DNA from 3 places in the Streptomyces sp. NPDC006711 genome. Region 3 is predicted to be linked to each of the others. Evidence: riboswitches for the same ligand, from Rfam matches in the RefSeq annotation. Region 3 holds a riboswitch; each other region holds the start of a gene.
What was found. A riboswitch is a leader RNA that binds a small molecule or an ion and turns the genes downstream of it on or off. The one in region 3 is predicted to bind thiamine pyrophosphate.
Positions count from the first base shown of each region.

Region 1 (10,237 bases), on a different contig from region 3:
AGGGTCTGAGGCAGTCGTCGGCCGCACACGCGACGGACGACCGCAGATCTGACGAGGAGGCCATTGCCGCTAGGGACCACGAGTACCCACCGGCAATGGCCTTCTTCGTATGTGCACGAGGAGATCCCCATGAGTAAGGGCGCGGACACCGCCACAGCCGATCACTCGGCCGACCACAAGCGCGATGACGGCAAGGTGGCCGGGCGCTTCATGCTGAAGCTTTCCGGCGAGGCGTTCGCCGGCGGCGGGGGGCTCGGAGTCGACCCCGACGTCGTGCACAACATCGCCCGCGAGATCGCCGCCGTCGTCCGTGACGGCGCGCAGATCGCCGTCGTCATCGGCGGCGGCAACTTCTTCCGGGGCGCCGAGCTCCAGCAGCGCGGCATGGACCGGGCCCGCTCGGACTACATGGGCATGCTCGGGACGGTCATGAACTGCCTGGCCCTCCAGGACTTCCTGGAGAAGGAGGGCATCGACTCGCGCGTCCAGACCGCCATCACGATGGGCCAGGTCGCCGAGCCGTACATCCCGCTGCGCGCCGTGCGCCACCTGGAGAAGGGGCGCGTCGTGATCTTCGGCGCGGGCATGGGCATGCCGTACTTCTCCACCGACACCACCGCCGCCCAGCGGGCCCTGGAGATCGACGCCGAGGCCATGCTGATGGGCAAGAACGGCGTGGACGGGGTCTACGACTCCGACCCCCGGCTCAACACCGACGCGGTGAAGTTCGACGCCCTTGAGTACGGCGAGGTCATCACCCGGGACCTGAAGGTCGCGGACATGACCGCGATCACCCTGTGCCGCGACAACAACCTCCCGATCCTCGTCTTCGAGCTCCTTACGGCCGGAAACATCGCCCGCGCCGTCAAGGGTGAGAAGATCGGCACGCTCGTGAGCGACCAGGGCACCCGGGCCTGACCGGGGGATGGACAATCCCCTGCCGGTCGGACACCGTGCAGGGAAAGACGCTGGTTATCCAGGGCCCGACGGCTCAGGTCGCCCTGAGCACTCCCGGCCCACCCAAGACATGCAGGAGCAAGTGGTGATCGAAGAAACCCTCCTCGAGGCCGAGGAGAAGATGGAGAAGGCCGTCGTGGTGGCCAAGGAGGACTTCGCCGCGATCCGCACCGGCCGTGCGCACCCGGCGATGTTCAACAAGATCGTGGCCGACTACTACGGCGCGCTGACGCCGATCAACCAGCTGGCCTCCTTCTCGGTGCCGGAGCCGCGCATGGCGGTGGTGACCCCGTTCGACAAGAGCGCGCTGCGCAACATCGAGCAGGCGATCCGCGACTCCGACCTGGGCGTCAACCCCAGCAACGACGGCAGCATCATCCGCGTGAACTTCCCCGAGCTCACCGAGGAGCGCCGCCGCGACTACATCAAGGTCGCGCGCACCAAGGCCGAGGACTCCAAGGTGTCGATCCGCGCCGTGCGCCGCAAGGCCAAGGACGCCCTCGACAAGCTCGTCAAGGACAAGGAGTCCGGCGAGGACGAGGTCCGCCGTGCGGAGAAGGAGCTCGACGACACCACCGCCAAGTACGTGGCGCAGGTCGACGAGCTGCTCAAGCACAAGGAAGCAGAGCTGCTAGAGGTCTGATGAACGACTCTTCCTGGGGGGCTCCGCCGAGACCCGCGTACTGGGGAACCCCCGAGGGGCCTTCCCAGGGGGCGTTCGCGGCGGGGCCCGCATACGATGCGTATGACGCCCCGCCCGTGGCGAGGACGCAGCCGATGCCCGTCGTGTCCGACGCGGGCGAACACGCCGAAGACCGCGACGAACGTGAGCAGGGGGCCGCTTTGACGGGCGGCCCTCTGTTCCGCGACGAGACGCCGCAGGAGCCCATGGCAAGCACCCCGCCCATGCCGCCCGTGCCCGCGCAGCCCGAGAAGAAGCGGGCCGGCCGCGATCTGCGGTCCGCGATAGGGGTCGGCGTCGCGCTCGGTGCGGTGATCATCGCCTCGCTGTTCGTGGTGAAGGCGGTCTTCGTCGGGGTCATCGCGGTCGCCGTCGTCGTGGGCCTGTGGGAGCTCACCAGCCGCCTGGAAGAGCGCAAGCAGATCAAGGCGCCGCTGGTCCCGCTCGCGGTGGGCGGCGCGGCGATGGTGATCGCCGGGTACGTCAGCGGCGCCGAGGGCGCGTGGGTGGCGATGGCGCTCACCTCGCTGGCGGTGCTCGTGTGGCGGATGACCGAGCCGCCCGAGAACTATCTGCGGGACGTCACCGCCGGCGTCTTCGCCGCGTTCTACGTGCCGTTCCTCGCCACGTTCGTCGCGATGCTGCTCACCGCCGACGACGGTCCCTGGCGGGTCCTGACGTTCCTGCTGCTGACCGTGGTCAGCGACACCGGCGCGTACGCGATCGGCTGGCGCTTCGGCAAGCACAAGCTCGCGCCGCGCATCAGCCCCGGCAAGACCCGCGAGGGCCTGTTCGGGGCGGTGTCGTTCGCCATGGTCGCGGGCGCGCTGTGCATGCGGTTCCTCATCGACGACGGCACGTGGTGGCAGGGCCTGCTGCTCGGCCTCGCGGTCGCCGCGAGCGCCACGCTGGGCGACCTCGGCGAGTCGATGATCAAGCGTGATCTCGGCATCAAGGACATGGGCACCCTGCTCCCCGGCCATGGCGGCATCATGGACCGCCTGGACTCCCTGCTGCCGACCGCCCCGGTGGTGTGGCTGCTGCTCGCGGTGTTCGTGGGCACGGGGTGACCTGGCGGGCGCGGTGCCGCTCGGCGGGAGCCGGGCGCCGATTCGGGCTCGGTACGGGCCGGGCGGGCTCCGGTTACTCTTGAAGGGCGCGTCGCTAGCGAGCGACGCGCCCTTTTCGGCCCCGCGTCTGCGGGGGTGATCCAGTGAGGTCTCCTGGCTTCGGCACCGTATCGTCGCCTGCTCCGCGCCCAGCGGGGATCGCCGGCCTCGTCGTACTGAGGAGTTACCGCTCATGGCACGCCCCGTCCCGGGAGAACTCACCTTCACCGCGCCCCGCGGAGCGAAGCAGCCGCCGCGGCACCTCGCCGACCTCTCGCCCGCCGAGCGCAAGGATGCCGTCGCCGCGATCGGCGAGAAGCCCTTCCGCGCCAAGCAGCTCTCGCAGCACTACTTCGCGCGCTACGCCCACGACCCGGCCGAGTGGACCGACATCCCGCTCGCCGCGCGCGGCCGGCTCCAGGAGGAGCTGCTGCCCGATCTGATGTCGGTCGTCCGGCACATCTCCTGCGACGAGGACACCACCCGCAAGACGCTGTGGAAGCTGCACGACGGCACGCTCGTCGAGTCCGTCCTGATGCGCTACCCGGACCGGGTGACCATGTGCATCTCCTCGCAGGCCGGCTGCGGCATGAACTGCCCGTTCTGCGCCACCGGCCAGGCGGGCCTCGACCGCAACCTCTCGACCGCCGAGATCGTGCACCAGATCGTCGACGGCATGCGCGCCCTGCGCGACGGCGAGGTGCCGGGCGGCCCGGCGCGCCTGTCCAACATCGTCTTCATGGGCATGGGCGAGCCGCTGGCCAACTACAAGCGGGTCGTCGGCGCGATCCGCCGCCTCACCGACCCCGAGCCCGACGGCCTCGGCCTGTCCCAGCGCGGCATCACCGTCTCGACCGTGGGCCTGGTTCCCGCCATGCACCGCTTCGCCGACGAGGGCTTCAAGTGCCGGCTCGCGGTGAGCCTGCACGCCCCCGACGACGAACTGCGCGACACCCTCGTCCCGGTCAACACCCGCTGGAAGGTCCGCGAGGTCCTGGACGCGGCGTGGGAGTACGCCGAGAAGTCCGGGCGCCGCATCTCCATCGAGTACGCCCTGATCCGCGACATCAACGACCAGGCGTGGCGGGGCGATCTGCTCGGCCGGCTCCTCAAGGGCAAGCGCGTACACGTCAACCTCATCCCGCTGAACCCGACGCCGGGCTCCAAGTGGACGGCCTCGCGGCCCGAGGACGAGAAGGCGTTCGTCGAGGCCATCGCGGCCCACGGGGTGCCTGTGACGGTGCGTGACACCCGGGGTCAGGAGATCGACGGAGCCTGCGGTCAGCTGGCGGCTTCCGAGCGGTAGCCGCAGCGGGGCCGGGGCGCGTGCCGGGGCGCGCGTCGGAGCCTGTGCCGGGGGTGTGCCGGGGCCGTCGTCCGAACGGCGAAACGGCCCGGGCCGCGCCGAGAGGCCCCGTGTAACCTGGCGGGAAACATCTGCATATTCCGACAGGGGAGCGCCACAGCGCTGAGAGTGCGGTACCCATCACTGGGACACGGACCGCAGACCCTCTGAACCTTGCCCCGGTCATGCGGGGTAGGAAGTTCGGCGATTACTCAAGCTGTTGCGCCCTGCCCGCACGACCTCGCGTCGTGCGGGCAGGGCCGCGTCTCTTCCTGGTCATCTCCAGGAGGAATGAAGAAATGCGCAGTACCAAGAGGCTCGCGGCCGCGTCGCTCGCCGCCGCCCTCGGACTCGCCACGCTCGCGGCCTGCGGCGGCTCGGACGGCAAGAAGGCGTCCGGCACGAGCGGATCCGGCGGCAAGACCGTCACCCTGGTCAGCCACGACTCCTTCGCCGCATCCGACCCGGTGCTCAAGGCGTTCACCGCCCAGAGCGGCTACACCGTCAAGGTGCTCAAGAGCGGGGACGCCGGCGCCGCCCTCAACCAGGAGATCCTGACCAAGGGCTCCCCGCGCGGCGACGTGTTCTTCGGCGTCGACAACACCCTGCTCTCGCGCGCCCTGGACAACGGCATCTTCACCCCGTACGAGGCCAAGGGCCTGGACCGGGTGCCCGCCGAGGACCAGCTCGACAAGGACAAGCACCGGGTCACGCCCATCGACACCGGCGACATCTGCGTCAACTACGACAAGAAGTACTTCGCGGACAAGAAGCTCAGCCCCCCGCAGTCCTTCGACGACCTGATCAAGCCCGAGTACAAGAACCTCCTCGTCACGGAGAACGTCGCGACGTCCTCGCCCGGGCTCGGCTTCCTGCTCGGCTCCGTCGCCGCGTACGGGGACGCGGGCTGGCAGGACTACTGGAAGAAGCTGAAGGCCAACGGCGTCAAGGTCGACGACGGCTGGGAGCAGGCCTACAACACCGACTTCTCCGGCTCGGCCGGCGGCAAGAAGGCCAAGGGCGACCGCCCGCTCGTCGTCTCCTACGCATCGAGCCCGCCCGCCGAGGTCATCTACGCCGACCCCAAGCCCGCCGAGGCCCCCACCGGCGTCGCCACCGGCACGTGCTTTCGCCAGATCGAGTTCGCCGGACTGCTCAAGGGCGCCAAGAACGAAGCCGGCGGCAAGGCGCTCCTGGACTTCTTGATCTCCAAGAAGTTCCAGCAGGACATGCCGCTCCAGATGTTCGTGGACCCGGTCGCCAAGGACGCCTCGGTGCCGCCGGAGTTCACCCGGTTCGGCGCCAAGATCACGAACTCGGCGACCGTGGCCCCCGACAGGATCGCCAAGAACCGTGACCAGTGGGTCAAGTCGTGGTCCTCGCTCGTCCTGAAGTAGACCGCCAGGCGGACCGGCCGCCCCAAAAGCAGGGGCGGCGCGGCGCCGTGCGACGGGGCGCGGCGCGGTTCGCGCTCATGGCCGTGCCGCTCGCGTTCTTCGCGCTGTTCTTCGCCTGGCCCGTGGCCGCCATCGTCGGCCGGGGGCTCCGGGCGGACGGCGCCTGGCAGTTCGGCCGGCTCACCCAGGTCCTCGGCGACCCGGACATCACCCACGTCCTGTGGTTCACCACCTGGCAGGCGCTCGCCTCCACCGCGCTCACCCTCGTGATCGCCCTGCCCGGCGCCTACGTCTTCGCCCGCCTCGACTTCCCCGGCAAGCAGCTCCTGCGGGCCGTGGTCACCGTGCCCTTCGTGCTGCCGACCGTCGTCGTGGGCACCGCGTTCCTCGCGCTGCTCGGCCGGGGCGGGCTGCTCGACCAGCTGTGGGGGGTGCGCCTTGACACCACGGTGTGGGCGATCCTGCTCGCCCACGTCTTCTTCAACTACGCGGTGGTCGTACGCACCGTGGGGGGCCTGTGGTCCCAGCTCGACCCGCGTCAGGAAGAAGCCGCACGCGTGCTCGGCGCCTCCCGGTGGACGGCCTGGCGCACCGTCACGCTCCCCGCGCTCGGCCCCGCCGTCGCCGCGGCCGCCCTCATGGTCTTCCTCTTCACCTTCACCTCCTTCGGTGTCGTGCAGATCCTCGGCGGCCCGACCTTCTCCACCCTCGAAGTGGAGATCTACCGCCAGACCGCCGAACTCCTCGACCTGCCGACCGCCGCCGTCCTGACCATCACGCAGTTCGTCGCGGTCGGCGCGGTCCTGGCCGTGCACGCCTACGCGGTGCGCCGCCGCGAGAGCACCCTGAAACTGGTCGATCCCGCCCACACGGCCCGCCGCCCGCGCGGCGCCGCGCAGCGGACCCTGCTCGCCTCGGTCCTCGCGGTCGTGGCCCTGCTGATCCTGCTGCCCGTCGGCGTCCTGATCGAGCGCTCCCTCGACACCCCGGACGGCTACGGATTCGGCTACTACCGCGCGCTCCAGGACGCCGGGGACAACGGAAGCTTCCTCGTGGCGCCCATCGAGGCGATCGGGAACTCCCTCCAGTACGCCCTCGCCGCCACCGCGATCGCGCTGGTCGTCGGCGGCCTCGCGGCAGCGGCCCTGGCCCGGCGCGGCAGCGGCCGCCTCATGCGGGGCTTCGACGCGCTGCTCATGCTGCCGCTCGGCGTCTCGGCCGTGACCGTCGGCTTCGGCTTCCTGATCACCCTGGACGAGCCGCCGCTGGACCTCAGGGCCTCCTGGATCCTGGTGCCGCTCGCCCAGGCCCTTGTCGGCACGCCCTTCGTCGTACGGATCATGCTGCCGGTGCTGCGCGCGGTGGACCAGCGCCTGCGCGAGGCGGCGGCCGTGCTCGGCGCCTCCCCGCTGCGGGTCTGGCGCGAAGTGGACCTGCCGCTGGTGCGCAGGGCGCTCCTGGTGGCGGCCGGCTTCGCGTTCGCGGTCTCGCTCGGCGAGTTCGGGGCGACCGTCTTCATCGCCCGGCCCGACCACCCGACGCTGCCCGTCGCGGTGGCCCGCCTGCTCGGCCGGGCCGGCGACCTCAACTACGGCCAGGCGATGGCCCTCAGCACGATTTTGATGGTGGTGTGCGCGGTGGCGCTGCTCGTCCTGGAACGCCTGCGGACCGACCGGAGCGGGGAGCTGTGATGCTGAGGCTCGACGGTGTGAGCGTACGGTTCAAACAGCGCGCCGCGCTCGACGGGGTCGACCTGGAGGTCGCCGAGCACGAGACGGTGTGCCTGCTCGGGCCCAGCGGCAGCGGCAAGTCGACCCTGCTGCGGGTCGTGGCGGGCCTCCAACGCCCCGACAGCGGACGGGTGTTGCTCGCCGGCGCCGACCAGGCCGGGGTGCCCACGCACCGACGCGGGCTCGGCCTGATGTTCCAGGACCACCAGCTCTTCCCGCAGCGCGACGTCGCAGGCAACGTGGCGTTCGGGCTGCGCATGCGGGGCGCCTCGCGCGGCGAACAGGCGCGCAGGGTCGGGGAGTTGCTGGAGCTGGTGGGGCTCCCGGACGCCGGGAAGCGGGCGGTGGCGGCGCTGTCCGGCGGTGAGCAGCAGCGCGTCGCGCTCGCCCGCGCGCTCGCGCCCTCGCCCCGGCTGCTCATGCTGGACGAGCCGCTCGGCCAGCTCGACCGCACTCTGCGCGAACGTCTGGTGCTCGAACTGCGCGCCCTGTTCGGTCAGTTGGGCACCACCGTGCTGGCCGTCACGCACGACCAGGGCGAGGCGTTCGCGCTGGCCGACCGGGTGGTGGTGATGCGGGACGGCCGTGTCGCGCAGAGCGGGACGCCCCTTGAGGTCTGGCGGCGCCCGGCCTGCGCGTTCGTGGCGCGCTTCCTCGGCTTCGAGAACGTGGTCGAGGCGAGCGTGACGGGCGAGGTGGCCGACACGCCCTGGGGCAAGATCCCGGTGCCGCCGGGCTCCCCGCAGGGGCAGACCCAGGTGCTGGTGCGGCCGGCGGGCGTGCGGATCGTGGGGGAGCGGGAGGGGCCGGCGTGCGAGGTCGTGGCGCGGACCTTCCGCGGCAGCCACGTGGTGCTGCGGCTGCGGCCCGGGAGCGGCCCGGTCCTGGAGGCGCAGTGCGAACCGGGGTCCGCGCCGGAAGTTGGGGCGCGGGTGGGGGTCGCCTTCGCGGCGCCGGAGGTGGTCGTCCTGGACAGCGAGCCCGACTCCGGCGCGCCAGGTGCGTAAGCGTGGAGTGACCGGGGCGGCGTGACGCGCGCGTGGTCCCCGCGCCCCTCGGCGGACCGGGGCCCGGCGGCGGGCGGCTCAGGCCACCGGGGTGAGTTCCTGAGCCGGCTCCTGCGACCCGTGCGCGCCGGGGGAGCCGAACCACGCCACCGCCACCGCCCCGGCCACCGCGAGGACGAAGCCGAGGACGGCCATCCAGGCGAGGCCCGCCCGCGACGCGTCGCCGAGCCACGCCACACCGATCGCCCCCGGCAGCACCGTCTCGCCCACCACGAGCGCCGCCGTCGCGCCGTTCACCGAGCCGATCTGAAGCGCCACCGTGTGCAGATACATGCCGCCGATCCCGGCGACCCCGATCGCGTAGAGCGCCGGGTCGGCGAGCAGGGCCCCGGCGTCGAACGGGTCGATGCCGTTCAGGACGCGTACGCCCACCCCCAGCGCGCCGAATCCGAGCCCCGACAGAAGGCCCGCCCAGATCGCGGCGCGCGCGCCGAGGAGGCGTACGGCCACCGTGCCCCCGGCCATCAGGACGAGCGAGACGGCGAGGAGCCACCAGTGCGTGCTCACCGCCGTGTGGCCGCTGCCCTCATGGCCGGCCGCCGAGGCGAGCAGCACCAGCGCGGCGCAGACCACCCCGATCGACGTCCACTCCGCGCGGCTGAGGCGGATGCCAAGGAGCTTGACGCTGAGCACCGCCGTGATGACCAGGTTGGCGCTGATCACCGTCTGGGACAGGAAGAGCGGCAGCAGACGTGCCGCCAGCGCGCCGAGCCCGAACCCGACGAAGTCGAGAACGGTGCCGACGACGAACTCCCACGTCATGGCGGCCTTCGCGGTGGAGGAGAGGCTGGGGCCGCCGTGCTGGGTCCGGTCGCTCGCGGCCTCCTCGCGGCCGGCGGCGCGGCGCGATCCGACGGCTTGCAGGACCGAACCCGTGCCGTAACAGACCGAGGCGGCGATGGCGGTCAGCAGACCGAGCAGCACGGGTGACTCCGTTCATGGCGGGGGCAACCGGTTCGCCCCACTCCGCTTTACCAGACGTTTACCGCCCTTTGGGAGTTGCCTGACGGCCCGAATCTTTTGCGCCGCGCCAGCGCCTGGCGTACCGCGTGAGCGCTATCGGGACAGGCGGGCCAGGGCGTCCGGGGCGTCGGCGACGGAGTCGACCAGGGCGATCCGGGCCGCCATCGGGCGCTCCTCGGCCAGCGCCTGAAGCAGCGGCCAGGCCGGGAACCGCTCCGTCCAGTGCGCCCGGTCCACCAGCACCATCGGCGTCGGGGTGCCCCGCGACTCGTAGTAGTTCGGCGTCGCGTTGTCGAAGATCTCCTGTACGGTGCCGGCCGCACCCGGCAGGAAGACGACGCCCGCGTTGGAGCGGGCGAGCAGGCCGTCCTCGCGGGTGGCGTTGGCGAAGTACTTGGCGATGGCGTTCGCGAACGCGTTCGGCGGCTCGTGACCGTAGAACCAGGTGGGAATGCCGACGGAGGTACCGCCGCGCGGCCACTTCGTACGCACCTCGAAGGCGGCGCGGGCCCAGGCGGACACGGACGGCCTGAACGAGGGCTCGGCGGCGAGGAGTTGGAGGGCGGAGTCCAGCATCGCGTCGTCGAAGGGCGCCGCGTACGCGCCGAGGTTCGCGGCCTCCATGGCGCCGGGGCCGCCGCCCGTCGCCACGGTGAACCCCTCACGGGCCAGGGTGCGGCCGAGCACCGCGGCGCCCCGGTACTCCCGCGTGCCCCGGGCCATCGCGTGGCCGCCCATCACGCCCACCACGCGCGCCCCGACGAGCTGTTCGTCCAGCGCGTCGGAGACGGCGTCGTCATGGATGGAGCGCAGCATCGAGGAGAAGATGTCGCCGTCCGACTTCGTCTGCTGGAACCAGGCGTACGACCGGGCGTCCGGGGTGTGCTCGTAGCCCGCCGCGAGCCCTTCGAAGAGCTCGGCGGGGGAGTAGAGCGTGCCCCGGTAGGGGGCGAAGGGCAGGTGCGGGACGGGCGGGAAGACGAGGGC
Region 1 covers NZ_JBIAGO010000022.1:84,851-95,087, forward strand. Annotated here, with positions in the region: gene pyrH (UMP kinase) at 130-918, shown strand; gene frr (ribosome recycling factor) at 1,043-1,600, shown strand; gene ACFYM2_RS31065 (phosphatidate cytidylyltransferase) at 1,600-2,709, shown strand; gene rlmN (23S rRNA (adenine(2503)-C(2))-methyltransferase RlmN) at 2,942-4,054, shown strand; TPP riboswitch at 4,190-4,310, shown strand; gene ACFYM2_RS31075 (thiamine ABC transporter substrate binding subunit) at 4,393-5,490, shown strand; gene ACFYM2_RS31080 (ABC transporter permease) at 5,568-7,181, shown strand; gene ACFYM2_RS31085 (ABC transporter ATP-binding protein) at 7,181-8,227, shown strand; gene ACFYM2_RS31090 (hypothetical protein) at 8,306-9,211, opposite strand; gene ACFYM2_RS31095 (LOG family protein) at 9,344-10,237, opposite strand, start outside.
Region 1: linked by a shared signal. The riboswitch ahead of ACFYM2_RS31075 (thiamine ABC transporter substrate binding subunit) and the one ahead of thiO (glycine oxidase ThiO) in region 3 are both predicted to bind thiamine pyrophosphate.

Region 2 (10,237 bases), on a different contig from region 3:
ACGAGATCTACTTCGTGGCCAGCGGCCGCGCCTCGATCACCGTGGGCCTGGAGACGACGCAGGTCTCGCGCGGCAGCGTGGTCTATGTGCGCGCCGGAGTGGCCCACAAGTTCCACCACATCACCGAGGATCTGAGGGTTCTGGTCGTCTTCTCTCCGCCGGAGAGCTGAGGGTCGCCCCTGACCTTCCCTAGGGGTCCGGTCAGGGGAGTTCAAGGGCTGCGACCGCCCCGCTGGGTACCCGGTCGCCCCTAGCATCGAGAGTGTCGAAGGCACGGAATGCGTGAACTGGCAGAAAACTGACAGAAGCTAACAGAAAGAGGTAAGGACGATGGCCGCACGGGAGATATTCGCGGGGATGCCCTGGTGGGTGAAGTGGGTCGCCGTGCCCGTCATCGCCCTGGTCGTGTTCGGCGGCCTGATCGCGAGCGTGGTCGGCTTCCTGTTCGGACTGCTCTTCAAGGTCCTGGTCTTCGTGGCTCTGGTGGGTGGTCTGATCTACGTGGTGCGCAGGTTCCTGTCCTCCTCGTCCTCCTCGCGCGGCGGCTGGTAGCGGAACCCGGGCGGAACATGAAGTTCCGCCCGGCGTCCCACGCAGGCGGGCGTGGCGCCCGGCAGCACGCCTGAAGGTGAGCTGTGGTGCGGCGGCCGAGCGGCCGGCCCACCACGGGGCGCCGCGGAAGGCGCAGCACGATCACTGACTCTCTGGACCGTTGGCGGGACTCCCTCGGGGGTGCCCGTCTACTTCGCTGTCCACCGCGAGGGTGAGATCGCGATCGCCGGGTTGCCGACACTCCCGCCGCGCTCGCCGTCGAGGAGCGGACCCGCTTCCCGGCGACCGGGCACGCCCGAGCCTTCGGGCAGCGCCTACGCGGCCGGCCCGACGACCAGGCCCGCGAGGGCCACCTCGACCGGCCACGCTCGAAGCGATCAAGCCCTGCACCATACGGAATCGCCAGGCCCTGACGGAACGCGTCGCGATCACGCAGCGTAAGAGTCTCCTCGTCAAACGCCTGGAGCACGCCCTCAGCGGCTTATGCGCCGTGATCCCTATGACGACAGGTTCCGGCGCCGAGACCGTGGCCTTTTCCGTCCCCTTCACCAGGCGTAACGCCCCCTGCCTGCCGTCGAACGCCTGCGCGGCGAGGTGGGCGCGCTGCACCGTTCGCTCATGTTCTCTATCGGTATCTGAAAACTCACTCCTTGTGATCTGCCGACGCGTACAGCACGATGGCGTCACCAAGGCTCTGAGGGTTCATTCCTGGCCGATTTCAGCCACAAGCGGGGTACATGACGATGCATGAGTCGGTTCAGGCAGAAGTGATGATGAAGTTCCTCGTCTCCGAGGAGCTGGCCTTCCGGATCCCGGTGGAGCTGACGTACGAGGCGGCGGACCCCTATGCCGTGCGCATGACCTTCCACCTCCCCGGAGACGCGCCTGTCACCTGGACCTTCGGGCGGGAGCTGCTGCTCGACGGGATCAACGAACCGGCCGGGGACGGCGACGTACGGATCGAGCCCAGCGAGCCCGATGAGCTGTGCGATGTCCACATCAAGCTCCAAGTGGGCGCCGACCGCGCCCTCTTCCGGGCCGGCGTCGCGCCCCTGGTGGCCTTCCTGGACCGTACCGACAAGCTCGTACCCCTGGGACAGGAGTGGGCGCTCGGGGAGTTCGACGGCCACCTGGAGGACGCGCTCGGGCGCATCCTGGCGGAGGAGAACGCGGGCTGACCCGCTACTTCCTGCGGCGATGACCGCCCGCGCCGCGTCTCACGGCCGGCCGGGGCGCCGCGCGGCCGTCGGGGGCGGGCCGGTCCGCGGAGACGACCAGGGCGGCCAGCGCGGTGGTCAGCGGCACCGAAGCGACCAGCCCGATCGACCCGACGAGCGTGCGGACGACTTCCTCGGCCACCAGCTCGCTGTTGGCCACCGTGCCCACGCTGCTCTGCGCGATCGAGAACAGCAGCAACAGGGGCAGCGCGGCGCCCGCGTAGGCGAGCACCAGGGTGTTGACCACCGAGGCGATGTGGTCGCGGCCGATCCGGATGCCCGCCCGGTACAGGCCGCGCGGGCCCATCGTCGGATTCGCCTCGTGCAGCTCCCACACCGCCGAGGTCTGCGTGACCGTCACATCGTCCAGCACGCCGAGCGAGCCGATGATGACGCCCGCGAGCAGCAGGCCGGACATGTCTATGCCCGGGTAAAGGCCATGGATGAGGCCGGTGTTGTCGTCGGTGTTGCCGGTGAGCGCGGCCCAGCCGATGAAGAGCGAGCCGAGCAGCCCGATGAGCATCAGCGAGACGAGGGTGCCGAGCACGGCGACCGAGGTGCGCGCGGACAGGCCGTGGCACATGTAGAGCGCGATCAGCATGATGGCGCTCGCCCCGACCACCGCCACAAGCAGCGGATTGGAACCCTGCAACACCGCCGGAAGGATGAAAAAGGTCAGCACGGCGAACGAGACCACCAGGGCGATCAGCGCCATCACCCCGCGCAGCCGGCCGACGACCACGACCGCGAGCGCGAAGATCCCCGCGAGCAGCGCCATCGGGAAGCGCCGGTTCACATCGGTCACCGAGTACTGGAGGTCGTGGGGGGCGTCGGGGGCGTACGAGACGATCACGCCCTGACCGGCGTGCAGTTGGCGCGGCGAGTCGGGCTGGACGACCTCGGTGAAGGTGCGGCCCTTCTCCTTGCCGGAGGTGACCTCGACGGTGGCCTTGCCGCACGGTTGGCGCGGGGCGTTCCTCGCCTGCCCGCTCTCAGCGGTGGAGGTGTCACCGTTCGACGGGGTCTGACCCGCGTGGACCGACGCGCAGTCCACTTTGTCCACCGTGAGGACCTTGGCCTGCTGGGTCTGGCGGTCGAAGCCGACCCCGGTGCGCTGGTGCGGTGGGGCGCCGCCGGGCCAGAGCACCACGAGCCCCACAAGTACCGCCGCGGAGAAGGGGATCAGGACGGCGGCGATGACCTTGCGAAGGTGCTTGGAGACGGGTGCCGCGGGCCCGTGACCGTGTGAGTGGCCATGCGCGTGGCCGTGCGTGTGGCCGTGTCCTTGGCCGGGTCCGCCGGGGGGATGCGGAGGGTGCGGTTCTGGTGGGGTCACCGCCCGATCATCGCAAGAACGGAGGGGGCCCTCTGTTCAGCGCGCCAGTGCGGGCGCTAGCGTGGTGACACCTTTGCACACGCGGGAGCTCGGAGCACCGGGCTGAGAGGGCGCTGAAAGCCGTACGAACCGTACGGAAGAGGCTGCGCCGACCGCCGAACCTGTTACCGGGTAATGCCGGCGTAGGGAGTAGGTCTCATGACCGTTCAGGACGCACGCACGCCTGCCTCCAGCACTGAGGAGAGCGGGAAGTCCATCGGCTGGCACAAGGGGTACATCGAGGGGTCGCGCCCCGACCTCAAGGTGCCGGTCCGTCAGGTGCACCTCACCAACGGCAAGGCCGTAACGCTGTACGACACGTCCGGTCCGTACACCGATCCGGACGTCGAGACCGACGTCCGCCGAGGCCTCGCACCGCTCCGGGAGAACTGGATCATCGGGCGTGGCGACACCGAGGAGTACGCGGGGCGCCCGGTCCGTCCCGAGGACGACGGCATCAAGCACACCTCGCCGCGCGGGGGCCTGAAGAACCTCGACGCGGTCTTCCCCGGGCGCCCGCGCCAGCCCCGCCGCGGCCGTGGCGGCCAGGCCGTCAGCCAGCTCGCGTACGCCCGGCGCGGCGAGATCACCCCGGAGATGGAGTACGTCGCGATCCGCGAGAACGTCTCCCCCGAGGTCGTACGCGAGGAGATCGCGGCGGGCCGCGCCGTGCTGCCCGCGAACATCAACCACCCCGAGATCGAGCCGATGATCATCGGCAAGCGGTTCCTGGTGAAAGTCAACGCCAACATCGGGAACTCCGCGGTCACCTCCTCCATTGAGGAAGAGGTCGACAAGATGACCTGGGCCACGCAATGGGGCGCGGACACGGTCATGGACCTCTCCACGGGCCGCAACATCCACACCACTCGCGAGTGGGTGCTGCGCAACTCGCCCGTGCCCATTGGCACGGTGCCGCTGTACCAGGCGCTGGAGAAGGTCGACGGCCGTGCCGAGGACCTGACCTGGGAGATCTACAAGGACACGGTCATCGAGCAGGCCGAGCAGGGCGTCGACTACATGACGGTCCACGCGGGCGTGCTGCTGCGCTACGTTCCGCTGACCGCCCGCCGAAAGACCGGCATCGTCTCGCGCGGCGGGTCGATCATGGCGGCCTGGTGCCTGGCGCACCACAAGGAGTCGTTCCTGTACGAGAACTTCGAGGAGCTGTGCGACATCCTCGCCTCGTACGACGTGACGTACTCGCTGGGTGACGGCCTGCGGCCGGGCTCCATCGCGGACGCCAACGACGAGGCGCAGTTCGCGGAGCTCCGCACGCTCGGGGAACTCAACACGATCGCCAAGCGTCACAACGTACAGACGATGATCGAGGGCCCGGGGCACGTCCCGATGCACAAGATCAAGGAGAACATCGACCTCCAGCAGGAGATCTGCGAAGAGGCCCCGTTCTACACCCTGGGGCCGCTGACCACCGATGTGGCGCCCGCCTACGACCACATCACCTCCGGTATCGGCGCGGCGATGATCGCCTGGTGGGGCACCGCGATGCTCTGCTACGTCACGCCCAAGGAGCACCTTGGCCTGCCCAACCGTGACGACGTGAAGACCGGCGTCATCACGTACAAGATCGCCGCGCACGCGGCGGACCTGGCCAAGGGGCACCCGGGCGCCCAGGAGTGGGACGACGCGCTCTCGGACGCCCGGTTCGAGTTCCGCTGGGAGGACCAGTTCAACCTGGCCCTCGACCCGGTCACGGCCCGGGAGTTCCACGACGAGACGCTGCCCGCCGAGCCGGCCAAGACCGCGCACTTCTGCTCGATGTGCGGTCCGAAGTTCTGCTCGATGAAGATCTCGCAGGACATCAGGCGTGAGCACGGCGGCGACCTGAAGTCGCACGAGATCGAGGCCGGGATGGCGGAGAAGTCCAAGGAGTTCGCGGACGCGGGGAACCGGGTCTATCTGCCGATCGCCGACTGAGGCGTGGGGCGTTCGCGCTGCTCCAGGGGTTCAGGTCCCCCGGAGCAGCGGCACGCTCGCCGCTCGGGGCCGGCAGGCCCCCGGAACGCCTGCTCCCCGGTCCCGGTCAGTCCGGCTGGTGTTCCGGGCCGCCGAAGTCGGGGCTGGTGAAGTCCGGGCTGGTGAAGCTGGGGTGGCTGGCGGGGGAGGCGCCCTCGTCGGGGCTGCCGAAGCCGGGGCGGTCGTAGCCGAGGGACGGGATCCGGCCGATCGGGCGGCGGGGCTCCGGCGCGCCGGGGTCGACGCTCGGGTCGGCGAGCGCGTCCCGCAGGAACGGGTAGATCCCGCGCTCCAGGAGAGCGTGGCGCCAGGCCTCGCGGGCGCGGGAGAGCTCCTGAGTGCGCTCGTCGGGCGCGTCCGCCTCGCTCGCCTCGTCGACCGCCACCACCTGCGTCGCGCCGTTGCGCACCGCGGTGATCAGCAGCCCGACGGCGGCGGCGAGGATCGCGGCGGCCGTCAGCGCGCCGAAGAACCAGCCGGCCGTCAGCATGGTGTCCGCGAAGGCCGGGACCGGATTGAGCATCTTCAGGATGTAGCCGACCAGCAGGAATATCACCGCGGCCGTTCCGGCGAGCACCGGTGCCAGCACGGTGACGACGGCGCCGACGCCCGCGCCCGAGGGTTCGAGTGAGGTGCCGTCGGAGGTCACAAGGGCGGTGTCCGGCGTGGTGCCGGGCGGCCGCAGCGCCACGCGCGCCTCGACATAGTTCTCGTACTCGGGCGCGGCGCGCTCGGTGATGAAGGATCCGGCCGCGAGCACCATGGTGCGCAGCTGCACCGCGTTCAGACGCTCGCCGATGCTGGACAGCTCGGGCCGTTCGTGCGCGGTGCGCAGCGCCTCGTCGAGGATCCGCTCGAACTCCTGGCGGTCCTCGGGAAGCAGGTGCGGAGCGCTGTTCATGTGCATCCCCCGATGCTCCGTAGGGCCGGGAAGCCCGCCTGGTGAACGGGCAGTTGGGCGGAAACGGAGGAGAGCCTGCTGCGGATAACCCGATGGTAGAGCCGCTACGGCACGAGGTGACAGGGTGTTTCCGGAAATGGCATACCCGGCGCTTTGCGGAACGCCTTCCCGGTCACCTCTCCCTCATGCCTCAGTCACCCAGCGGGAGTTGCTGGACCAGCAGCTTTCCGGCCATGGTCACGCCGCCGTCCATCGCGAGGGCGAGTCCGTCGGCGTACAGGTGCGGACCCTCGACCACCGGGCGCGAGTCCTCTTCGCCGTCCTCGGTGCCGACCTCGCCCAGCAGATACGGGATCGGGCTGTGGCCGTGCACCACGCGCCGGCCACCATAGGCCGCAAGCAGCTCACGCGCGGCCTGGGAGCCGGCGCCGTCGCGGAACGCGAACCGCTTGGTGAGCTTGCGGAACAGGTCCCAGCACTCGTCGGCGTCGTTACGGGTCAAGATCGCGTGGATGGTGTCGTTGACCGCCTCGATGGATTCGCCGTACTCCAGATAGGCGGTGGTGTCCGAGTGCATGAGCAGGTGGTCGTCCTCCTGCTCGATCGCGTCGAGACGGGACATCCACTGAAGGTGGACGTCCTGGAGCCGGTCCATGTCGGCCTTCTGGCCGCCGTTGAGCAGCCAGGCGGCCTGGAAGGTGGCCGTGCCGGCGCCGGAGTTGACCGGGGTGTCGGCGAACCGCTTGGCGCCGATGAGCAGCAGCTCGTGGTTGCCCATGAGCGCCTTGCAGTAGCCACCGGCGGCCGCGGCCTCGGCCGAGAGCCGCATGACCAGGTCGATGACGCCGATGCCGTCGGGGCCCCGGTCGGTGAAGTCACCGAGGAACCACAGGCGCGCGGTGCCGGCGGCCCAGCTGCCCGACTCGTCGATGAGGCCCTGCTCGCGCAGGGCGGCCATGAGTTCGTCCAGGTAGCCGTGGACGTCGCCGACGACGTACAGCGGGCCGGGTCCGCTGGGCGCCGACGCGGGGTCCGGCTCGGCCAGCGGCACTTGGAGGGTGTCCCCCCGAGTGATCACCGGCAGGTCGCGTGCGGTCGGCGTGTAGCCCTCGGGCGGCTCGTCACCGGAAGAGGTGGCCGTGCCGGGCGTCGGAGGCGGCGTGAGGGGCGCGGAGGCCTGCGGGTGGGCGGCCGGGGGCTCCTGCTGGAACTCCGGGGCCGCCGGCTCGTGGCGTGCTTCCGGGTCCACCGGCCCGAAGCAGGGCTCGGAGGCCATCGGCTGACTGCGCGCTTCCGGATCCGCCGCACCCCGCTGGAAACCCGCCGCCGCCGACTCGTGGCGTGCTTCCGGGGCGGCCGGCCCCTGGGGGAACTCCGGGGCCGCCGGCTCCTCATGGCGCTCCGGGGCCGCCCGCTCCACGCGGAGTTCCGGCGTCATCGGCTCCGGATACGCGGGCGGTTCCTCCGGTGGTGGCACGGGGGCCTGTTGCGCGTACGGCGGCACCCGGAAGTCACGCAACGTCTCCGTCCGCACGGGTCCCTGACCGGCCCCCTGAGTCATCGACCCCTCCACCACCGTCGCGCCGCCGTACACCGTGGGAGCCGCCAGGTCGGGCGGGGATCCGTGGTGTCGTGCGCCCATCATAGGAATGCGCCTCATGCTGTGTGACGCACCAGGGGTGGTCAATCCGGGTGCGAGCGGGGTTCGCGGGTGGTTATGTCCCTAATGTGGCGGTCCGAGACAGGCTGATTCCTGCCGTTCCCAGGACTGCGGATGCCGCGCCGTCCGGCCGGGGGTCGTCGCCCGGCCGGACGGCCGGTCAGTTCTGTCCGGGCTGACCCGACTGGCCCTGCTGGCCCGGCTGGCCCTTCGCCGGGGAGCGGGGCGGGCTGACCGTGGTGCGCGGCGGACGGCGCTGGGAGGAGGTCCGCACGATCAGTTCGGTCGGTATCACCTGCTCGATCGGATGACCGTTGTCGATTCCTTCGATCGCGTCGATCAGGAGCTGGACGACGGCTGTGCCGATGCGCCTGGGCTTGAGCGAGAGGGTGGTGATGGGCGGTTCGGTGCTGGCGTACACGGTGGATTCGCTGCAGCACACGAGGAGCAGGTCCTCCGGTACGCGCAGCCCGTAGCGCCGTGCGGCCGCGAGCAGGTCGGTGCCGTTGGGGTCGAAGAGTCCGTAGACGGCGTCCGGCCGGTCCGGGCGGGCGAGCAGCCGGTCGGCTGCGACGGCGCCCGCACAGGGGTCGTGGGCCGGATAGGACTCGTACACCGGATCCTGGCCGACCCGTCCGCACCAGGTCAGATAGGCCTCGGTGGACAACCGGGTGTAGGTGTCGGTGGTGGTGCCGGTGAGGAGGCCGATGCGGCGGGCGCCGGCGGCGGCGAGGTGGTCGAGCAGGTCGAGTACGGCGGCCTCGTGGTCGTTGTCCACCCAGGCCGTGACGGGCAGGGTGCCCGCCGGGCGGCCGTCGGAGACGACGGGAAGGCCCTGGCGTACGAGTTCGGTGACCACGGGGTCCTGGTCGGAGGGGTCGATGACGACGGTGCCGTCGAGGGCGACGTTCGACCAGACGTCCGCCGGGCTGCGGCGTGAGGTGGCGGGAAGGATGACGAGGGCGTAGCCGCGGGCCAGCGCGGCGGAGGTGGCGGCTCTCGCCATTTCGGCGAAGTAGGCGAATTCGGTGAAGGTGAAAGGTTCATCCCCGTAGGTCGTCACGGTCAGGCCGATGAGGCCGGACTTGCCGGTACGGAGCGTGCGGGCCGCTGCGGATGGGCGGTAGCCCAGCCGGTCTGCGACCTCGCGGACGTGGCGGCGGGTGGCGTCGGGGAGCCGGCCCTTGCCGTTGAGCGCGTCGGAGACGGTCGTGATGGAGACACCGGCTGCGGCGGCCACGTCCCGAATGCCCGCCCGCCCCAGCCGGCGACCGGTCGACCGGCTCACCTGGTGCTTCCCTGCTGCTGTCATGGCGAGCCGATAGTAGGGCGATGACGGGCGGTTGGCCCGGGTGCATATGCACGCGTTGACAGGCACGTTTCTGCATGATCGAAAGCCGTCAATGACCTTGCTATGCAAGGGAGTTGGGCGATTCCGTGTCCTGGTGGCCCTCATCGACCCGTGGGCGGCTGCCAACTGTCCGATGTATCGAAGAGGTCTCAACTCACCTTCACGGGTGATGCGCGCCACGGCGCGTGCCACCGGCGTGCGGCAGACGCAGGAGCGCTCCCCCCGGCCTGTGCGCCCGCCCGGAACCGGTTCCCGTCCGCTATTCGCAGGCGGCCCGAATCCTCATAAGGTGAGAAGCATTGGATGTGTACGGAGCTGTCCGCGGCGGCGTGCACAGCATCTGTACGCGACGGTCGAGGAGGACCTGCGGTGAGCGAGACGAGCCCCAAGCTGCGCGCCGAGCTGGACGGCATCCCCACCTACAAGCCGGGCAAGCCCGCCGCGGCGTCCGAGGGGCCGGTCGCCTACAAGCTGTCCTCGAACGAGAACCCCTACCCGCCGCTGCCCGGTGTGCTGGAGAGCGCCCTCGCGGCCGCCGGGAACTTCAACCGCTACCCCGACATGGCGTGCACCGCGCTGATGGACGAGCTGGCGGAGCGCTTCGGGGTCCCGCACGCGCACCTGGCCACCGGCACGGGCTCGGTGGGGGTGGCCCAGTCGCTGATCCAGTCCACGTCGGGCCCCGGTGACGAGGTCATGTACGCCTGGCGCTCCTTCGAGGCCTACCCGATCATCACCCAGATCAGTGGAGCGACGTCCGTGCGGGTGCCGCTCACCCCGGGCGACGTGCACGACCTCGACGCGATGGCGGACGCGGTCACCGACCGGACCCGGCTGATCTTCGTCTGCAACCCGAACAACCCGACGGGCACCGTGGTGCGCCGGGCCGAGCTGGAACGGTTCCTCGACCGGGTGCCCTCCGACGTCCTCGTGGTCCTCGACGAGGCCTACCGGGAGTTCATCCGCGACACCGAGGTGCCGGACGGCCTCGAGATCTACCGGGACCGCCCGAACGTGGCCGTCCTGCGCACCTTCTCCAAGGCGTACGGGCTCGCCGGCCTCCGGGTCGGTTTCGCGGTGGCCCACGAGCCGGTCGCCGCCGCGCTGCGCAAGACGGCCGTGCCCTTCGGCGTCAGCCAGCTCGCCCAGGACGCGGCGGTTGCCTCCCTGCGCGCCGAGGACGAACTGATGGGCCGCGTCGGCT
Region 2 covers NZ_JBIAGO010000001.1:723,143-733,379, forward strand. Annotated here, with positions in the region: gene ACFYM2_RS03180 (cupin domain-containing protein) at 1-170, shown strand, start outside; gene ACFYM2_RS03185 (DUF5326 family protein) at 331-552, shown strand; gene ACFYM2_RS03190 (SsgA family sporulation/cell division regulator) at 1,296-1,730, shown strand; gene ACFYM2_RS03195 (YibE/F family protein) at 1,735-3,105, opposite strand; TPP riboswitch at 3,177-3,311, shown strand; gene thiC (phosphomethylpyrimidine synthase ThiC) at 3,304-5,082, shown strand; gene ACFYM2_RS03205 (hypothetical protein) at 5,189-6,028, opposite strand; gene ACFYM2_RS03210 (metallophosphoesterase) at 6,213-7,583, opposite strand; gene ACFYM2_RS03215 (LacI family DNA-binding transcriptional regulator) at 7,843-8,994, opposite strand; gene hisC (histidinol-phosphate transaminase) at 9,403-10,237, shown strand, end outside.
Region 2: linked by a shared signal. The riboswitch ahead of thiC (phosphomethylpyrimidine synthase ThiC) and the one ahead of thiO (glycine oxidase ThiO) in region 3 are both predicted to bind thiamine pyrophosphate.

Region 3 (8,035 bases):
GGCGCTCCTCGCGCAGTTCCCCGCGCCCCTGGCAGGGCTGGTCCGGGCCCGCATGCGCATCCTCAGCCGGTCCGCCCCTGGCAGGGGGGCGATGCTGGCCCGCATGCGCATACCCAGCCCGTCCGGCGATTGAGGACGAGCGCGTTCAGCGCGAACGGGGCCTGGGGCGGAGCCCCAGGGACCTTGGCTGCGGCCCGTGGATGGCTGGTCGCGCAGTTCCCCGCGCCCCTGGCGGGGTCCGTGCTGGCCCGCATGCGCATCCTCAGCCCGCCCGCCCCTGGCAAGGGGACGATGCTGGCCCGCATGGGCATGGTCAGCCCGTCCGGCGATTGAGGATGAGGCCCACCCGTGTCGGCCTTACGTGCGGGTCGTGGATTTCAGGGGGGTGGACGGGTCCGCCACCTTCGTGGGGTCGAGGCGGGCCCCCGACTCGATCAGCTTGCGGCCCTGGGCCAGATCTCGGGGCCGGCCCACCGCGAGGACCGCCACCAGCGCCCCCTCCCGCAGCCAGCACACCGACCACGGCGTGGTCGAGGGGTCGCCCCGGCGGACCAGTTCGTCGGCGGCCGCATGGTGGCCCGCGTACTGGACGAACCGCCCGAACTGCTCGGACCAGAAGTACGGGACCGGGTCGTAGTCGGACGCGGCCTCGCCCACGATGTCGGCGGCGACCGTGCGCGGCCCCTGGAGCGCGTTGTCCCAGTGGTGGACGAGCAGGCGCTCGCCGAAACGCGCCGAGGGGAACGACACGCAGTCGCCGACCGCGTAGACGTCCGGCAGTGAGGTGCGCAGCCGGGCGTCCGCGGTGATCGCCCCCTCGGGGCCGACCTCGATGCCGGAGCCGGCCAGCCAGCCCGTCGCGGGCCGCGCGCCGATGCCGACGATCACCGCGTCGGCCGCCAGCACCCGCCCGTCGGCCAGCCGCACCTCGCCCGGCCCGATGGACGCGACCCTGGCCCCGGTGAGCAGATCGGCGCCCGCCTCGGCGTACCAGTCGGCCATGGGGGCGGCGACCTCGGCGGGCAGCGCCCCGGCCAGGGGGCGGTCGGCGGCCTCCACGACGGTGACCTCGCACCCCGCCTCCCGCGCGGCGGTCGCGAACTCCGCGCCGATCCAGCCCGCGCCCACGACCACGATCCGGTGCCGCTGGTCCAGGACCGGGCGGAGCCGCCGCGCGTCGTCCAGGGTGCGCAGCAGATGCACGCCGGGCACTCCCCCGGTGCCGGGCAGCGTCAGGGGTTCGGCGCCGGTGGCGATGACCAGCGTGTCGTAGCCGACCTCGCCCGCCTCGGTCACCACGCGCCGCTCGGCCGGCCGCACGCCGGTGACCTCCAGGCCCAGGCGCAGGTCCACGCCGAGCGCGTGGAAGTCGACCTCGAAGGCCGAGCCCTCGGACTTGCCGAGCAGGATCGCCTTGGACAACGGCGGCCGGTCGTAGGGCTGATGGGGTTCGGCGCCGATGAGGGTGACGGCTCCGGTGAAGCCCTGTTCGCGCAGGGCCACCGCGGTCTGCACGCCGGCCATGCCCGCGCCGACGACGACCACGTGCCGCGTCTGGGATTGCGTCTGCTGTTCGCTCACCTGATCACCATAAGCAGCTGACTGAGCGTCAGGTAGGGGACGGATCCCCGGCGCGCACCCCCGGGCCGCCCCCAGGCCACCCCCGGGCCCCTCCCCGGCCCCCGGACGCTCCCTTACTGCGCGTCGGCGGCTCGGGCTATGGTGGCTGGCGTAAAGCACTCGCGGGAGCCCGGACGGACCGGGCTGAGAGGGAGGCTGGGCGGCCTCCGACCGTACGAACCTGATCCGGGTCATGCCGGCGAAGGGAGGGGCTGGACGCCCATGCGTTCTGCACACAGCGGGCCCGCGAACGGGTCCGACGTCCTCGTGATCGGGGGCGGCATCATCGGCCTCGTCACCGCCTGGCGGGCCGCGCGGCTCGGCCTCGGTGTCGTGCTCGTGGACCCCGAGCCGGGCGGCGGCGCGGCCCAGGTCGCGGCCGGGATGCTCGCCGCCGTCACCGAGCTGCACTACGGCGAGCAGACCCTGCTCGCCCTCAACGTCGAATCCGCCCGGCGCTATCCGGCCTTCGTGGCCGAGCTCGGCGAGGTCACGGGCCTGGACACTGGCTACCGGGCCTGCGGCACCCTGGCCGTGGCGCTCGACCTGGACGACCGCGCCCACCTGCGGGACCTGCACGCGCTCCAGACCCGCTGCGGGCTGGAGTCGCAGTGGCTGTCGGGGCGCGAGTGCCGTCGCCTCGAACCGCTGCTCGCGCCGGGCGTGCGCGGCGGCCTGCGGGTGGACGGCGACCACCAGATCGACCCGCGCCGCCTGGCCCGGGCGCTGCTCGTGGCCTGCGAGAAGGCCGGCGTACGGTTCGAGCGCGCCTGGGCCCGGCGGCTCACGGTCCTGCGGGGACGGGCGGCCGGGGTGACCCTCGCCGACGGCGCCGAACTCCACGCCGACCAGACCGTGCTCGCCGCGGGCAGCCTGAGCGGCACCCTCGACGGCGTACCGGAAGAACTGCTTCCGCCGGTACGCCCGGTGAAGGGCCAGGTCGTGCGCCTGACCGTGCCGCCGGCGTACGCGCCCTTCCTGTCCAGGACCGTACGGGCGGTGGTGCGCGGCAGCGACGTCTACCTCGTGCCGCGCGAGAACGGCGAGCTGGTCGTCGGCGCCACCAGCGAGGAACTGGGCTGGGACACCACCGTCACCGCCGGCGGGGTCTACCAACTCCTGCGTGACGCCCACGAGTTGGTGCCCGGCATCACCGAACTGCCCCTGACCGAGACCCGGGCGGGCCTTCGCCCCGCCTCCCCCGACAACGCGCCCCTGCTCGGACCGACCGCGCTGCCCGGCCTCGTGCTGGCCACCGGGCACTACCGCAACGGCGTCCTGCTCACCGCCGTCACCGGCGACGTCATGGCGCACGTCCTGACCACCGGTGAACTGCCCGACGAGGCACGCCCCTTCACCCCGCGCCGGTTCACCGGCGCACCTCGGGAGCTGACGACCGCATGACCATCTCCGTCAACGGCGAGCCCCGCCCGCTCGCCCCCGGGACCACCCTCGACGCCCTCGTGGCCACCCTCACCCCGGCCCGCTCCGGCGTCGCCGCCGCCGTCAACGAGACGGTCGTGCCGCGCGGCGCCTGGTCCGCCACCACCCTCGGCGACGGCGACCGCGTCGAGGTCCTGACCGCCGTGCAGGGAGGCTGAGCCATGGCCGACGACGACCTGACCATCGCCGACACCACCTTCGGCTCCCGCCTGATCATGGGTACCGGCGGCGCGCCGAGCCTGGACGTCCTGGAGCGCGCGCTCGCGGCGTCGGGCACCGAGCTCACCACGGTCGCCATGCGCCGCCTCGATCCGACCGTACGGGGCTCGGTCCTGTCCGTCCTTGAGCGGCGCGGCATCCGGGTCCTGCCCAACACGGCGGGCTGCTTCACTGCGGGCGAGGCCGTGCTCACCGCGCGCCTGGCCCGCGAAGCGCTGGGCACCCACTGGGTCAAGCTGGAGGTCGTCGCCGACGAGCGCACCCTGCTGCCCGACCCGGTCGAACTGCTCGACGCCGCCGAGGTGTTGGTCGACGACGGGTTCACGGTGCTGCCGTACACCAACGACGATCCGGTCCTCGCCCGCAAGCTGGAGGACGTGGGGTGCGCGGCGATCATGCCGCTCGGCTCGCCCATCGGCTCAGGGCTCGGCATCCGCAATCCGCACAACTTCGAGCTGATCGTGGACCGGGCGAACGTGCCGGTGATCCTCGACGCGGGCGCGGGCACCGCATCCGACGCGGCGCTGGCGATGGAGCTCGGCTGCGCGGCGGTGATGCTCGCCTCCGCGGTCACCCGGGCCCAGGAGCCGGTCTTGATGGCGGAGGCGATGCGGCACGCGGTGGAGGCGGGCCGGCTCGCCCGGCGCGCGGGCCGCATCCCGCGCCGCCACTTCGCCGAGGCGTCCTCGCCGATGGCGGGCCTGGCCGCGCTCGACCCGGAACGGCCGGCGTTCTGAGCACGGCTGTGAGCACGGCTGTGAGCACGGCTGTGAGCACGGCTGTGAGCACGCCGGATCCGCGCGCGGCACGCCGAATCCGCCGCGCGCGGCCGGGCCCCGCGTCACAGGTCGGCTTCAGTAGGGGCCCCGGGCCGCCCGCGGCGTCAGGGTGTCCTGGGGCGCTCGTAAACTCTCCCCGTGGACACGACCCTTCATGACCCCCTCGTCGGGCAGGTGCTCGACGGCCGCTACCGCGTCGACGCGCGAATCGCCGTCGGCGGTATGGCCACGGTCTACCGGGCCGTCGACACCCGCCTCGACCGCGTGCTCGCCCTCAAGGTGATGCATCCGGGCCTCGCCGCCGACGCCACCTTCGTGGAGCGCTTCATCCGCGAGGCCAAGTCGGTGGCGCGGCTCGCGCACCCCAATGTGGTCGGCGTCTTCGACCAGGGCGCGCAGGGCCAGTACGTCTATCTCGCCATGGAGTACATCGCCGGCTGCACCCTGCGGGACGTGCTGCGCGAGCGCGGCGCGCTCCAGCCGCGCGCGGCCCTGGACATCCTGGAGCCGGTGCTCGCCGCGCTGGGCGCCGCCCACCGGGCCGGTTTCGTGCACCGGGACATGAAGCCGGAGAACGTGCTGATCGGCGACGACGGCCGGGTCAAGGTCGCCGACTTCGGTCTGGTGCGGGCGGTGGACGCGGTGACCAGCACCACGGGCTCGGTCCTCGGCACCGTCTCCTATCTCGCCCCCGAGCAGATAGAGCACGGCACCGCGGACACCCGCGCCGACGTGTACGCCTGCGGTGTCGTGCTGTACGAAATGCTCACCGGCGCCAAGCCGCACGGCGGGGACACCCCCGCCCAGATCCTCTACGCCCACCTCCACGAGGGGATGCCCGCCCCCTCCGCCGCCGTGCCCGGCCTCGCCGTCGAACTGGACGCGCTGGTCGCGTCGGCGACGGCCCGCGACCCCGACGCCCGCCCGCACGACGCCGTGGCCCTGCTGGCGCGGACCCGCGTGGCCCGCGAAGCCCTCGACGACGAGCAGCTTGACGCGGTGCCGCCGGGCTCCCGGAGCACGGCGGGCGGCGCCGGACCCGAGGACCGTACGAGCGTGATCCCGCGCGCCGCGACCACGCCGGTGACCCCGGTGGGCGTGCCGTTGCCCGCCGACGCGGCCGGCTCCGATTCCGTCCACCGCACCAGCCGTCTGATCATGCCGCGCGGCGTCGCCGAGGAGGAGCCGCAGCCGGTGGCGCGCCGCACTTCCCGCCGCCGCTTCGACGGCAGGCGCGGCCTGATCGCCCTGGTGAGCGCGCTCCTGGTGGTTCTCGGCGTCGGCGCGGGCGTCTGGTACATCAACTCCGGCCAGTTCACCCGGGTCCCGGCCCTCATCGGGCAGAGCGAGGACGCGGCGAAGCAGAAGCTGTCGGGCGCCGGGCTCGACCTGAAGAAGGTCGACCGGCAGTTCAGCGACACCGTCGAGCGGGGCCAGGTCATCTCGACCGACCCCGCCACGGGCGCCCGCATCCGGGGCAACGGCGCGGTGACCCTGATCGTCTCGCGCGGCCCCGAGACGGCGCAGGTGCCCAAGCTCGACGGGATGCCGCTCGACCGGGCCAAGGACGAGCTGGGCAAGGCCGGGTTCGCGCCGGGCGACACCACGAGCGAGTACAGCGACAGCGTGGCGCGGGGCGCGGTGATCCGTACCGACCCGGCCGCCGGCGTCAAGCGCCACACGGACACCGCCGTCGCGCTCGTCGTCAGCAAGGGCGCGCCCGTGGACATGCCGGGCGTCGTCGGTGACACGGTGGACGACGCCACCGCCGCGCTCCAGAGCGCCGGGCTCAAGGTCACCGTCGCCCCCGACCAGGTCAATTCGGAGCAGGCGGCGGGCAAGGTGGCCGCGCAGTCGGCGCCCGAGCACGCCCGCCTCACCCAGGGCGACACGGTCACCCTCACCGTGTCCAAGGGGCCCAAGATGGTCGCCGTGCCCAAGGTGACCGGCCAGAGCGCGGGGGATGCCCAGAAGGCCCTGGAGGCGGCCGGGTTCAAGGTGAAGGTCGACCGGGGCTTCCCGTTCCTGAGCGACGAGGTCGCCAGTCAGTCCGTCGCCGCCGGCGCCCAGGCCCCCGAGGGCTCCACCGTCACCATCACCACCAAGGGACTGTAGTCACCTCATGCGCAACCCCATCGGCGGCCACGTTCCGGTGGCCGGCGGCCTCGCCACGAACGGGCTCGGCTACGCGCGCGAGATCGGCGCGGAGACCGTGCAGGTCTTCGTGGCCAATCCGCGCGGCTGGGCCACCCCCGCGGGCAACCCGGCCCAGGACGAGCGGTTCAGGGCCGAGTGCGCCGAGGCGTCGCTCCCCGCGTACGTGCACGCCCCGTACCTGATCAACTTCGGCTCCGGCACCGGGGCGACGGTGGAGAGGTCCGTGGAGTCGCTGCGGCATTCGCTGCGCCGGGGCCGCGAGATCGGCGCGCTCGGCGTGGTCGTGCACACCGGCTCGGCGACCGGCGGGCGGCCGCGCTCCGAGGCGCTGGCCCAGGTGCGCGCGCACCTGCTGCCGCTGCTCGACGAGCTGACCCACGACGACGACCCGTTCCTGCTCCTGGAGTCGACCGCGGGCCAGGGTTTCTCGCTCTGCTCGCGCACCTGGGACTTCGGGCCCTATTTCGAGGCCCTTGACCACCACCCCAAGCTGGGCGTCTGCCTGGACACCTGCCACATCTACGCGGCCGGGCACGACCTGGCAGGGCCCGGCGGGATGAGGCAGACCCTCGACCTTCTGGTGGACACCGTGGGCGAGGGCCGCCTGAAGCTGATCCACGCCAATGACTCCAAGGACGTGGTGGGCGCGCACAAGGACCGCCACGAGAACATCGGCACCGGGCACATCGGCGCTGAGCCGTTCCGTGAACTGCTCGCGCATCCCTCGACCGCCGGCGTACCGCTGGTCATCGAGACGCCGGGCGGCAAGGAGGGGCACGCGGCGGACGTGGCCCGGCTCAAGTCGTTGCGGGCGTGAACGCGCGGGCGGCGTACGTCCCGCCGGACGTCGCCTGGAGCTCGGGGCCCTAGAGCTCGGGGCCGTCCCCCGGCTCCTCCTGGTAGGAGTAGCGCTGCTCGCGCCAGGGGTCGCCGACGTTGTGGTAGCCCCGCTCCTCCCAGAATCCCCGGCGGTCGGCCGTCATGTACTCCACGCCCCGGACCCACTTGGGGCCCTTCCAGGCGTACAGGTGCGGCACCACGAGGCGCAGCGGGAAGCCGTGTTCGGCGGTGAGCAGGTCACCGCCGTTGTGGGTGGCGAAGACGGTGCGGTCGGAGAGGAAGTCGGCCAGGCGCAGGTTGGAGCTGAAGCCGTACTCGGCCCAGACCATGACGTGGGTGACCTCGGGTGCGGGCGGGGCGAGTTCGGCGATCGTACGGGCCTTCACCCCGCCCCACTCCGCGCCCAGCATCGAGAACTTGGTGACGCAGTGCAGATCGGCGACCACGCTCTCGAACGGCAGCGCCGAGAACTCCTCGTGGTTCCAGCAGTGCTTGTCGCCGTCGGCGGTGGCCCCGAAGACGCGGAACTCCCAGCGCTCGGGCTTGAACTTGGGCACCGGGCCGTAGTGCGTGACCGGCCAGCCGCGCTGGAGGCGCTGGCCCGGCGGAAGCTCCGACTGCGCTGCTCCCTGCCGCTCCCGGCTCTCCGGCTGACCCATGACTCCATGGTGACAGACCCCGAGGGGTGGTGATGACCAGGGACTACTCGATTCGGGCAACTCCTACTAAGCATGCACTTACTGGACGGTCCTGGATCACGGTGCGAGGATGCGCGGAACCTGCCCAGTTACCGCTTGGAAGGAGCCTCCCCGATGCAGGGCGACCCCGAGGTCATCGAATTCCTGAATGAGCAGCTGAGCGCCGAACTGACGGCGATCAACCAGTACTGGCTGCACAGTGCGATGCAGGCCAATTTCGGCTGGACGAAGCTGGCCAAGTACACGCGTCACGAGTCGATCGACGAGATGAAGCACGCG
Region 3 covers NZ_JBIAGO010000016.1:205-8,239, forward strand. Annotated here, with positions in the region: gene ACFYM2_RS26460 (hypothetical protein) at 184-333, shown strand; gene ACFYM2_RS26465 (NAD(P)/FAD-dependent oxidoreductase) at 358-1,581, opposite strand; TPP riboswitch at 1,733-1,845, shown strand; gene thiO (glycine oxidase ThiO) at 1,843-3,024, shown strand; gene thiS (sulfur carrier protein ThiS) at 3,021-3,221, shown strand; gene ACFYM2_RS26480 (thiazole synthase) at 3,225-4,019, shown strand; gene pknB (Stk1 family PASTA domain-containing Ser/Thr kinase) at 4,200-6,176, shown strand; gene ACFYM2_RS26490 (deoxyribonuclease IV) at 6,184-7,035, shown strand; gene ACFYM2_RS26495 (sulfite oxidase-like oxidoreductase) at 7,085-7,717, opposite strand; gene bfr (bacterioferritin) at 7,871-8,035, shown strand, end outside.